One region of the Bacillus sp. ISL-35 genome, then DNA from elsewhere that is predicted to be linked to it. Evidence: riboswitches for the same ligand, from Rfam matches in the RefSeq annotation. Region 1 holds a riboswitch; each other region holds the start of a gene.

Region 1 (4,240 bases):
TGCTCGAGGTCTTCAATGATGTCCTCAACATTTTCAATCCCGACAGAAAGACGGATCAGATCCTCCGGTACTCCTGCTGCTTTAAGTCCATCTGAATCAAGTTGCTGATGTGTTGTGCTTGCAGGGTGGATAACCAGGCTCTTCGCATCGCCGACATTGGCAACATGGGACCATAGTGTCAATGAGTTGATCAGTTTTGCTCCAGCTTCCCTGCCGCCCTCGATGCCAAATACCACAACTGATCCTGCACCTTTTGGAAGGTAGCGGTCTGCCAAATGCTTATCAGGGTGAGAGTCATGTCCAGGGTAGGTGACCCAGGTAACAGCTGGGTGTGACTCAAGATAGTCTACTATTTTACGCGTATTGGCGACATGCTCTTTCATGCGGACATGCAATGTTTCGATTCCAAGATTGAATTGGAAGGCACTCTGCGGGCTGATGGCCGGGCCAAGGTCGCGCAGCAGCTGGACCCTCGCCTTAACAATATATGCGGCTGCCCCAATCGCTTCACTATAAACGATATCATGGTAGCTGGAGTCCGGTTCATTGAAACCAGGGTACTTAGGGGATCTCCAGTCGAATTTTCCTCCATCGACGATGATTCCACCCATGACTGTACCGTTTCCTAAAAGCCACTTGGTAGCTGAGTGAATGACGACGTCTGCGCCATGTTCAATCGGGCGGCATAGATATGGAGTCGCAAATGTATTATCGATGATCAACGGAACACCAGCATCATGGGCAATATCCGCAACCGCTTCAATATCCAATACCCTGAGACTTGGATTTCCGATTGTTTCCGCGTAGACCGCCTTGGTTTTAGGAGTAATTGCCTTCCTGAAATTTTCAGGGTCATCAGGGTCCACCAGGTGAACGTTGATTCCGTATTTCGGCAAGGTTACGGCAAATAGATTGTAAGTCCCTCCGTACAGGTTAGAGGCTGCAACGATTTCATCCCCTGCATGGGCAATATTCAAAATAGCCATCGTAATCGCAGACATCCCGCTGGATAGGGCGAGCGCACCCACGCCTCCCTCAAGCAAGGCTACTTTTTCCTCCAGTGCCGTGACGGTAGGATTATGGATTCGCGAGTAAATATAGCCAGGCTCCTTGAGTGCGAATAAATCGGCTGCATGATCCGTGTTCTCAAATTGAAAAGCATTGCTTGAGTAGATTGGCACTGCCCTCGCTCCAGTTACCGGGTCTGGTGATTGTCCTCCGTGGACACCAATTGTTTCGATTCTGTAGTTTTTTTGCTCACTTGCCATCTCCATCTCTCCTATCTTGAAAATTAATGGAAAGGTGATACAAAAAACCCTCTTCTTAAGAAGAGGGTCATTTATCAACTCTCCTTATCTTTTCAGAGTCTACACTCTGCAGGAATTAGCACCGTGTTTAACAACCGGTTGCCGGGCTTCATCGGGCCAGTCCCTCCGCCTCTCTGGATAAGAATATTCAGTTCGTTTTATTGCGTTAAAGTGATAATATCATTTCCATGCATTTAAAGTCAATATATTAAGATTTTTCAGAATAAATTAAGCGGAGATTGGTCTGGCAAGATAGAAAATCGACTCCAGGACCAATAGATCTCTGAACGGACCGTCTTCTACGGAATAATATCCCCATCTGATTCCTTGCCTCAGTTTGAACTCCCCTTTCAAGAGTCCAGAAAGGCTGGTCTCACTTCCTATGATTGTGATCTGGAATTGAGAACCGAGATTGCTTGTTAGGAGTTCCGCTCGTCCCCCCTTGAATGCCAGGTATACTTCTTCCTTTTCTGACTGTAATTTTAAGCAAAGATCGAGTTTTTTGATCAATTGCAGTATATGAGCCTTACCGCCAACTTCATTCGCAAAAAGTTCAATAGATTCCCGCATGCCGCTCAACTCCCTTACCTAACTATTTCTTTTTTGCAAGGGGAAAAACCTGTTGGAATCCTTCGACAAATACTTCGCTAATAAGCGGTTAACAACATAACAAACATAAAAAAAGACAATAACGAATGATATTTCGCCATTGTCTTTCATTTCCCGAGAAATATATCCAAAGAAATACAGTAATTAAGCTGGCTTAGTGGCTGAGATGACGGATTTTGTTTTGTCCATTGTCTTGAATACAAAGAAGAAGTAAGATGACCCGACTAAATAAAGACCTGCAGTGATGGTGAAAACCGTCGCATATCCCCAGTAGGAACCGTATTTCAAAACGATTCCGGTCGAAACCGGTCCCATAATCGCCCATCCAAGATTAAATACCATTTGATTCACAGAGTTGGCCAATCCTTTCATTGAATCATCAACCTTCGACATCATTAACGACATTTGAATGGGATTCCCTGCGTTCATAAGGGCCTGTCGAAATAAAAAGCCAAGGGCAGCAAGCCAGAAATGCTGTGTGTAAGCAGTAAGCAGCAAAAACGGGAGGGAGAGCATTTGCAGGACAACGACTGCTTTCACTTCCCCAAGCTTGCGCACCACCATCGGACCAATGATCATGGCTACTGCAGTTGCTCCCTGTCCAAGTGAAATGACCAGACCAATTAGTGAATTGGATGCCATGAACCGGTCAGCGAAGTAAAGATTCAAGTATGGGATGACCAAGCCAGCACCGAAACCGATCATCAGCTGTGCGACAGCAAATAGAATGATGATTTTAAGGCTCGCTTTATATGGGATTCCTCTTTTTAAATCCATGAACTTTCTGTCGGTCCGTTTTTCTGTCCGTACTTCCCTAAGCCGGGCAATGGGAAGAAGTGCGGCCAGAAACAGTGCGGAACCAGCGACCAGCGTGAAACGGATACTCTCCAATTCAGGGAGGAACAAAGAAAACACATCTGTAAGGATCCCTCCCAAAAGGCTTCCGACAACATTGGCCGCTGTCATTGCCGCAAAGTGAATGCTGAAGAGATGCACACGCTGTTCAGGTTGGGAGTTTTCTGCCAGCCACGGAATGATGGAAACCTGGATAAAAGCGGACGCAAGACCAGTACCAAATGCAAACAGGATCAACAGTGCCTGGGTCTCAACCATGCTCCGTGTAAATAAAATCATCCCTGTCGAGATTGCTCCAAACAGCATCAGCTTTTTCCGGCCAGCCCTGTCACTCATAACCCCTGCCGGAATGAGTACCAGTGCCGTTGCAAGAGAGGTCATCGAAATCACTTTCCCGTTAACCAGTTCATTGAATCCCAGCTCTCGTATGTAGAAATTATAAATCACCATAAAAATCCCCAGCCCAATTTGAGTGAGTATGTTTGCCAGGAAGGTCAACTTTATGTTGCGATTATAGCTTTTGATTTGGTCTGCCCATTCTTGATAAAGAGCCATTTTTATTTCGCTCCTCGGTTATTTCGATACTCTAAATATAAACCGTTTGGTATGAAATGTAAATGTTTTTCAAGGTTGTCTCTTTTCGTTATGATCCATAAGATTTGAACGGGGAATTAGAATTTTTTCACTAGCCAAAGCCCAAAAAAAAAAAAACGGCCAAGCCGTTTCTAATTACCCTTTCAACTCTTTCAATTTTTCAAAAAGATACGGAACAGAATGAAAAGCATAGATTTTCTCCTGTACCACACCATTTCTCAAGACAAAAAGACATGGTACACTTTCTATTTCAAAACGTTCTGCCATTTCAGGCAGGAAGTTCAAATCGGCTTTCCCTGATGGGAGATCAGGCAGGAGCTGTTCAATCACTGTCAGCATCTTGCTTGCTACCTGACAGGTTCCGCACATTGGTGTGTAAAAGTATAGGTACCCTGTTTGTTTTTCGGCAAGGAATGTTTCGATATCAGTCCTGGTCCAGTCTTCCATTTAAGTCATCCTTTTTCTAAGTACTCTGCATGAACATCAATATTTGCTCCGATTAAAACAGTAGCCAGGTGGTTTTCCGGTGCGGTTGCCACTTCCCGGTACATCCTGTCAATGTAAAGATGGTTCGCCTCAGGAAATTCCCTTTTAAATTGCTTTCTCAGCTTTTCGCCTGATGCATCTGCATCTACGAGGATATAGACATCTCTATCAAAAAGCGAATCAATCAGCTCATCAAGCTTTGAAACGCCGATCGTCCCATTCGTGCAGATTATTTCCACTGGCTCCTTCAGCACGGTCTGTACTTTCTTTTTGTCTGACGAACCTTCTACTATGATCACCTTGTGATTTTCGTCCATCGCCATAACCACCTATGCACCAGAAAATAATTACTTTACAACATTATAAACATTATTAAATAAATTGTGCTG
Region 2 (4,240 bases), on a different contig from region 1:
ATGTCCGGCGATGCTTGGATCCACGATGTTTTCGATTGCCTGGATCGGATAAGCTGCACGAGTGTTTTCGGTCAGGCTGCCGTCATCATAATCGGCCACACGTGTGTCGTCTTCGACTACGACGTTCTCAAGGACGGAACCAAAGCGGATTGCATCAAAGATTTGCGGTTCTTTTTCCTTGGACAAGTTGATGCATTTCGCATAGCAGCCTCCCTCGATATTGAACACGCCGTTAGCTGACCAGCCATGCTCATCATCACCTATCAGACGGCGATTATTATCAGCAGATAAAGTTGTTTTGCCTGTGCCGGATAGTCCGAAGAACAAGGCTACATCGCCTTCGCGGCCCACATTTGCGGAGCAGTGCATCGAAAGGATCCCATTTTCCGGAAGTATATAGTTCATCACAGAGAAAATCGATTTCTTCATTTCGCCAGCATATTCGGTTCCGCCGATCAAGACGACGCGCTGTTCGAAGGAAACGATGATGAAGGTTTCTGAGTTTGTTCCATCAACCTCAGGATCTGCTTTGAAGGTAGGAGCTGAAATGACCGTAAACTCGGATTCATGCTCAGGCAGCTCTTCCTCTGTCGGACGGATGAACAATTGATGGGCAAACAGATTGTGCCAAGCGTATTCATTGATAACCTGGATTGGCAGGCGATATTTCTTATCCGCACCGGCGAAACCCTTGAATACGAAAACTTCCTCTTTATCTTTAAGGAACTTCAATACCTTATTATATAGCTTCGTGAAGGATTCCTCGGAAATCGGCTGGTTGACAGAGCCCCAGTCAATTTTGTCTTTTACGGATTCTTCTTCGACAATGAATTTATCCTTAGGTGAACGGCCAGTGTATTTACCAGTAGTCGCTCTAACTGCACCAGTTGATGTTAAAAGTCCTTCATTGCGGTTCAGGACCTTTTCGACAAGCTGGGGAACAGATAGCTGTACCTGTACATTGTTTCCTTTTAATAATGCTGAAAGTTCATTTGATATTCCTACAACGTTCATCGGAGGATACCTTCCTTTTTAAAAGATTGATAATTTGTAAGTGTTTACATCTCGTTATTAGTATAACACATTGGTTCAATTAATCTATACTAATGATGAAAAAATTACCTTGTACCTAACTTGCGTTATATAATTCTTTCTTTATATAGTCAAGTAAAAGGGGTTGGTTTGACAATTTTTTATGTTAAAGAAATGGTTTCAACAACAATCGACAATTTTGTCGAGAAAATGATTGACATGGCCAGACAGGTTCGTTATGATTTTGATTTGAACGGATACTCTCTTATCCCGAGCTGGTGGAGGGACAGGCCCAATGAAACCCAGCAACCTGCAAACGAGAAAAACAGTCTATGAATGAGCTGATCTTTTCCGGGCAAAGGTGCTAACCTGACGCAAGGGAACTGCCCTTGAACGATAAGAGCGAAAGGCGCGGATTTAAGCATAAACCTTTCCTCACAAATGGAGAGGTTTTTTATATTGCTTTTTTCTGTCCGTTGCATGGAAATGCATCTGGACTGCCTTCTTTGGTGTCATTGCTCCCGTGGGTGAAATTAGGAAAAAAGAAGTTCACCATGAATCTTAAACAAATTTTTCTAATAAAAACTCAGCGTTTATTTCATACTACATAGGGAATGAGTACCGTATCAAACGAGGTCTGTATTGGGACAGCCTCGATCAATTTTTATACATGAGGGAGGAACTCAGATGTCAAACAAACGCCGTTTGTTCACTTCTGAATCAGTAACAGAAGGCCATCCGGATAAAATTTGCGACCAGATTTCTGACGCGATTTTAGATGCGATCCTTGCTAAAGATGCTAACGCACGTGTTGCTGCTGAAACATCAGTTACGACAGGCCTTGTACTAGTTGCAGGCGAAATCACAACATCTACATACGTAGATATTCCGAAAATCGTACGTGAAACAGTCAAGGAAATTGGCTATACTCGCGCGAAGTACGGTTTTGACGCTGAAACTTGCGCAGTTTTGACTTCAATCGACGAGCAGTCTGCTGACATCGCAATGGGTGTTGACCAGGCGCTAGAAGCACGTGAAGGCCAAATGTCCGATGCTGAAATCGAAGCAATCGGGGCTGGTGATCAGGGCTTGATGTTCGGTTTTGCGTGCAACGAAACGAAAGAGCTTATGCCTCTTCCGATTTCATTGGCACATAAAATTTCCCGCCGCCTGACTGAAGTGCGCAAGGAAGAAATCCTTCCATACCTTCGTCCGGACGGAAAAACTCAGGTAACGGTGGAATACGATGAGAACGACAAGCCAGTCCGCATCGATACAATCGTTATCTCCACTCAGCACCACCCAGAAGTTTCGCTAGAGCAAATCCAGCGCAACCTTAAAGAACATGTCATCAACCCTGTCGTACCGGCAGAATTGATTGACGAAAATACTAAATACTTCATCAACCCAACTGGCCGTTTCGTAATCGGCGGACCACAGGGGGATGCTGGTCTTACTGGCCGTAAAATCATCGTTGATACTTACGGCGGATACGCTCGCCACGGCGGAGGCGCATTCTCTGGTAAGGATCCTACAAAAGTTGACCGTTCAGCTGCATACGCTGCACGTTATGTTGCGAAGAACATCGTGGCTGCGGGCCTTGCAGAAAAAGTTGAAGTACAGCTTGCATACGCAATCGGCGTTGCCCGTCCGGTATCCATCTCAATCGATACGTTCGGAACAGGCAAGGTAAGCGAAGATGTATTGATCGATGTTGTTGAAAACAACTTCGACCTTCGTCCTGCTGGAATCATCAACATGCTTGACCTGCGCAAGCCAATCTACAAGCAGACAGCTGCTTACGGACACTTCGGCCGTTCTGACGTTGACCTTCCATGGGAGCGTACAGACAAGGCAGAGGCACTTCGCACTCAGGCTCAAGGAAAATAAAAAGTACAAAGGGAGTTGCATAGAAATATGTAACTCCCTTTATTATTTGCCGTCTAATTAGGGGAGCTCCAAGATAGGTTCAAAGGTTTGCACCTGGTCCAAAAGGTGTAAAATAGAGTATTACCTTAAATTTCCCTCAGATTTTACTGCAAAAATTTTGCGTTTAATGGTAGTATTAGATGGTATGTTTTTAGCTAGTAAAATCACTGGAAAATCACAATAAATTTTTTCTGAAATGGAGAAGGTGAAGTACATAATGTGTGGCTTTATCGGTTGTGTACATGAAAATGCACAAGAATTCAGCAGCGATGACAAGCAGCTGTTTAAAAATATGAATGATATCATCACCCACCGCGGGCCTGATGATGATGGGTATTTCTATGATGAGCATATCCAGTTCGGCTTCCGCCGTCTGAGCATCATCGACCTTGAGGCTGGCCATCAGCCATTGACGTATGAAAATGAACGCTATTGGATCATTTTCAACGGGGAAATCTACAACTATCTTGAACTTCGTGAAGAGTTGATTGAAGAAGGACTGACTTTCGAAACACACTCTGATACTGAGGTCATCATCGCCCTATACAGCCATCTTAAGGAGCAGGCTGTTGACAAGCTGCGCGGAATGTTCGCATTTGTCATCTGGGATAAGCAGGAAAAGGTTCTTTACGGTGCGCGTGACCATTTTGGTATCAAGCCATTCTTCTATTTTGAAGATGAAAATCGTACTTTCTTCGGTTCTGAAAAGAAGAGCATTTTGCTTGCACTGCAGAACGATGTGATTGATTATAAGGCACTGCAGCACTATTTGACTTATCAATTCGTTCCAGAACCTAACACAATGTCTGAAGGCATCTACAAGCTTGAGCCAGGGCATTATTTTACAAAGAAAATCGGTTCGCCGATGGAAATCAAGCGTTATTGGAAAGCGAGCTTCTCGCCAATCCACAAATCTGAGGATGAATTCACGAAGGAGATCAGGGATGTCCTGTTCGAATCGGTGAAAATCCACATGCGCAGTGATGTGCCGGTTGGTTCTTTCCTTTCAGGCGGAATTGATTCTTCCATCATCGCGTCAATTGCAAAGCAATATCATCCTGGAATCAAGACATTCTCTGTCGGATTTGAGCAGAATGGCTTCAGTGAAATTGATGTCGCGAAGGAAACTGCTGAGCGACTGGGTGTTGAAAACATCAGCTATGTGATCAGTCCGCAGGAATATATGGATGAACTCCCTAAAATCATGTGGCATATGGATGACCCGCTAGCCGACCCGGCAGCTATACCATTGTATTTCGTAGCGCGTGAAGCAAGGAAG
Region 3 (4,240 bases), on a different contig from region 1:
AAAAACCGGTAACTTAACAGAATTAATAAATCCAGGAAGGAGGCCTTCGTTTGCAAACTCAAAAGAAAGGACAGCCCCAGGACCACCCGCCTGCTGAGCTTGAAGGTCCGACTGAGCATGACTTGCCAGGCCTGGGTAAAATACATTCTTGATTAAAGGCTGGCCTTTTAGAAATTGTGCAATCTTCCTTGCACTTTCCTGGGATTGGTCCATCCTTACAGATAATGTCTTCATTCCTCTCATCACCAGCCAGGCATCCTGGACACCGAGGACTGCGCCGAAGGAGTTCTGAAGGGAATATAGCTTGTTTGCCAATTTTTCATCCTTTACAACCGCCAGGCCAGCAACTGTGTCACTGTGGCCGGACAGAAACTTTGTGGCGCTATGAAGCACGATATCAGCTCCCAGATCCAGTGGCCGCTGGAGGTAGGGGGTCATGAAGGTATTGTCCACAAAAGTATAGGCTCCATGCTTTTTGGCAATTGAGCTAAGTGCACGGATATCCGTTATTTTTAATAAAGGGTTCGAAGGTGTTTCTGCATAGAGCAATGCGGTGTGAGGGCGGATCGCCTGTTCCACGGCATTTAGGTCTGTCATGTCCACAAATGTGTGTTCAATTCCAAAACGGTTCAGAACCTGAGTTACCATCCTGTATGTACCACCGTAAACATCCTCGGTAATCACTACATGGTCTCCCTGCGAAAGCAGCATAAAGGCAGTAGAAATCGCAGCCATACCCGATGAAAAAGCAAATCCCCTGACACCGCCCTCCAATTCTGCGATTATATCCTCTAGAGCTTCTCTGGTAGGGTTGAGGCTGCGGCTGTAATCATATTTTCCAAAGTGATCGATAGAAGACTGATGGAAGGTAGAAGCGTGCTGGATTGGAACACTTACTCCGCCAGTTGCAGGATCCACCTTATATTTATTATGGAGCAGCTGGGTTTCGAAGGTATATGGATGGCTCATTTAACTCCAGCCTCCTCAATCGCTTTCTTAAGTGCCGCTTGCAAATCATCAATCAAATCATCACAGTCCTCAATTCCGACAGAGAATCGCAACAGCCGGTCACAAACGCCGGTTTGTTCACGGACTTCAGCCGGAATATCAGCATGTGTCTGTGTAGCTGGGTAGGTAATGAAACTTTCAACGCCTCCAAGACTTTCTGCAAAAGTGATCGTGGAAAGACTTTTTAAAAACGGATTGACCATGGCAGGAGACTGGACGCGGAACGAAATCATTCCGCCTCTGCCGGGATAAAGGACATCCTTTACGGCTTCATGATTCTCCAAGAATTCAACCAGTGCCGTGGCATTCCGCTCATGCCGCTCCATCCTTAATGACAATGTCTTCATGCCGCGAAGGAGAAGCCAAGAATCGAACGGGCTTAACACCGCTCCGCCCCCATTATGATGGAGGAAAAGGGAATCACAGATTTTTTCGCCCCTGGCAACGATCAATCCTGCCAGCACATCATTATGGCCGCCAAGGTATTTCGTCGCACTGTGGATCACAATATCCGCACCTAGAGTCAATGGTTTTTGCAGAAGGGGAGTGTAGAAGGTATTATCCACGATCAGCAATATCTCGTTCTCTTTCGCTATTTGCGCGATCGCCTGGATATCAGCCTGTTCCATCAAAGGATTTGTCGGTGTTTCCACAAACAGCGCCTTCGTATTAGGATTGATGGCTGCTTTGATTTCATTTAAATTAGACATGTCTGCGTATGTACTAAGTAATCCCCATTTTTTGAAACCTTGCTCAAGAAGCCTGTAAGTACCTCCGTATAAATCTTTTGAGACAATCCATTCATCGCCAGACTGGAATAACGAGAGAACGGTCCAAATTGCCGCCATTCCGGAACTGCATGCATATCCCCGTGTGCCTTCTTCAAGATCGGCAATCGCCTTTTCCAAAATTTCGCGAGTTGGGTTGCCGGTACGGACATAATCGTAACCGCTGGACTGTCCAATCCCTTCATGACGATACGCTGTCGTTAAATAAATGGGAGGATTCACCGCACCAGTTGCAGATTCACTCCTATTGCCTAGCTGTGCTAACTTGGTATCAATTTTCACCAATATACTCACTCCTAATGATTGATTGGCAGGAGGCAATGTTTGTTTTAAAAATGATCGCTTTTAAACTAGTAACTCACAGAATAATTGCGAAAAATGAAAACTAAAAACAAAAAAGCCTTCTCAAGAAGAAGACTTTTAAAATATCAGCCAACTTCTTATCTGCCAAGTTTTTAAAAAACTTGCTGGAATTAGCACCTTTTCAACAAAGTTGATGGTTGCTGAAGCTTCATTGGGCCAGGACCCTCAGCTTCTCTCGATAAGATTACATAAATTGAATTATTAAATTTCTCTAAATATTAACGCTGTTATAGAAGATTGTCAATCATTTAATTAAAGCGGTGAAGTATTGGTGATTGAACTTACTGCAGAAGATAGCCGGACAAAGGCGTTTATCGATAATGGCGTGTGTCACAAAATAGGATTTTGATTTTGTACGAGAATCATGAGGGACAACAGGCCTCAAAAGGAGGGATTGCAGACCAAAAATTTAGGAATCCATAAAAGAGGGCACCAATAAAGGAGATTGGGGACCAAAAATCTAGGGATATTATAAAAAAGGTCACCAATGCAGCATTTGACCTTAATCGGAAAACAACGGTTTTTCAAAAGGGACCACATAAAAAGACTGGCTCTCCTCGAACAAGAGCCAGTCTGAATGAATATGAAGCTATTAGTTTATTCCCACTGCATCAAAAGCTTTATTGACTGCATCGACTTCTGGAGAAGTTGATCCGTACAGGTCTTTAGCAGCTTGTACAGCTCCAGCACGCGCCTGGCTGAAGTTCGTTGAAGATGTGTAATAGACCGTGTTTGCACGATAGAAGATTGCACCCAATTTTTCAGTACCGACTCCAGAAACCGTCACACCGTAATGTGTGCCGCCCTGGCTAAGAAGGTAGGCCGCTTTGTTGATGATTCCGCTGTTTGTGTGGACTCCGCCATTATCGGACGTTCCAGTATAACGCTTGGAGTAGTGATCTGGATCGCCGTATTTGGTCGGGTCGCTCATGGAGCGGAGTGCGTCACCAGTCTTGTTTGGTGTATAGATGTCTTCGCCGATTTCGAAATCAGGATTATTGTTGTCATGGAATTCAGCGAGTGTACCGAAGATATCCGAAATCGCTTCGTTCAGTGCGCCCGATTCATACTGGTAAACCAGATCCGAACTAAAATCTGTCACAGCGTGAGTCAATTCATGCGCGACAACATCAAGGCCTCCGGAAAGCGGGATGAAGGTAGTTCCATCGCCGTCACCATAAACCATTTGCTGCCCGTTCCAGAAAGCATTGTTGTAACTTCTGCTATAGTGAACAGTGGATTTCAGTGCTGCTCCTTTGTTGTCATACGAATTCCGGCCAAACTTGTTTTTATAGTAATCATAAGTCAGACCTGCATAGTAATGAGCATCCACTGCCGCACCATCATAGGATGCATTCAAATTATTATCGGCATCAGCCCAAAGGGTACCTGGAGTCCTTTGACGGTTTTGTGCATCGTAAGTGAATATACCATTTCCACGAGTATTGTCCTGTAGGTAATAAGAACCATTCGAAAGTAGAGTATTCAATGATTTCTGGTCGCCCAGCACCCCGACACCAGAACCAACAGTATTAGTACCGGTTAAAGAAGGATTGACTTTGCCGGCAGTATGAATGGCATTGTACTTATTAATGATTTCACCTGTTACCGCATTGATAAAGTACTGGTAATTGCCAGGTTCCGGACTGAGGAAGTTCAATGTCACATGGTAGGCATATACTGCCTGGTCCTCAGCAGGAAAAACAACCAATTCAGCAGATGGAGCTGCTTCGTAATCTGGTTTGAAGCCAAGATCTTTTTCAGCTGCTGCAATTGCATCTCTCTGTGACTTCTTATTTGAGGCCTTTACTAGCTTTTCGCCCAAGCCTTTGCTGACAGTACCGCTGAAGACTTGAAGCACTCCTGATTCATCCACTCGGGCAGCCTGGTCAGCTCCCCAGACAGGAACACCGTTAAATACTTGCTGAAGGCGGACTACATCTCCGCCAAGCTGATCTGTTTCCTGTGATTTGACTACGAAACTATCATTTGCACTGAGGTTATATTTTCCTTTTGAAGAATTTAAATATCCAAGAACAACATCCTTTGCTGCTTTTTCCGATGGATTAGTCAGATTGCCT

Evidence for each region. Region 1 has a riboswitch for S-adenosylmethionine ahead of J7E38_RS08400 (O-acetylhomoserine aminocarboxypropyltransferase/cysteine synthase family protein). Riboswitches for the same ligand answer to the same signal wherever they lie in the genome.
Region 2: another riboswitch for S-adenosylmethionine. It lies ahead of metK (methionine adenosyltransferase); the one in region 1 lies ahead of J7E38_RS08400 (O-acetylhomoserine aminocarboxypropyltransferase/cysteine synthase family protein).
Region 3: another riboswitch for S-adenosylmethionine. It lies ahead of J7E38_RS10690 (methionine biosynthesis PLP-dependent protein); the one in region 1 lies ahead of J7E38_RS08400 (O-acetylhomoserine aminocarboxypropyltransferase/cysteine synthase family protein).

The regions. Positions count from the first base shown of each region.
Region 1 covers NZ_JAGGQK010000004.1:493,422-497,661, reverse strand. The annotation lists gene J7E38_RS08400 (O-acetylhomoserine aminocarboxypropyltransferase/cysteine synthase family protein) at 1-1,268, opposite strand, end outside; SAM riboswitch class I at 1,350-1,452, opposite strand; gene J7E38_RS08395 (hypothetical protein) at 1,536-1,877, opposite strand; gene J7E38_RS08390 (MFS transporter) at 2,061-3,326, opposite strand; gene J7E38_RS08385 (thioredoxin family protein) at 3,501-3,812, opposite strand; gene J7E38_RS08380 (toprim domain-containing protein) at 3,818-4,174, opposite strand.
Region 2 covers NZ_JAGGQK010000013.1:62,853-67,092, reverse strand. The annotation lists gene pckA (phosphoenolpyruvate carboxykinase (ATP)) at 1-1,014, opposite strand, end outside; SAM riboswitch class I at 1,295-1,435, shown strand; gene metK (methionine adenosyltransferase) at 1,720-2,922, shown strand; gene asnB (asparagine synthase (glutamine-hydrolyzing)) at 3,179-4,240, shown strand, end outside.
Region 3 covers NZ_JAGGQK010000006.1:257,488-261,727, forward strand. The annotation lists gene metC (cystathionine beta-lyase) at 1-969, opposite strand, end outside; gene J7E38_RS10690 (methionine biosynthesis PLP-dependent protein) at 966-2,081, opposite strand; SAM riboswitch class I at 2,234-2,344, opposite strand; gene J7E38_RS10695 (M4 family metallopeptidase) at 2,752-4,240, opposite strand, start outside.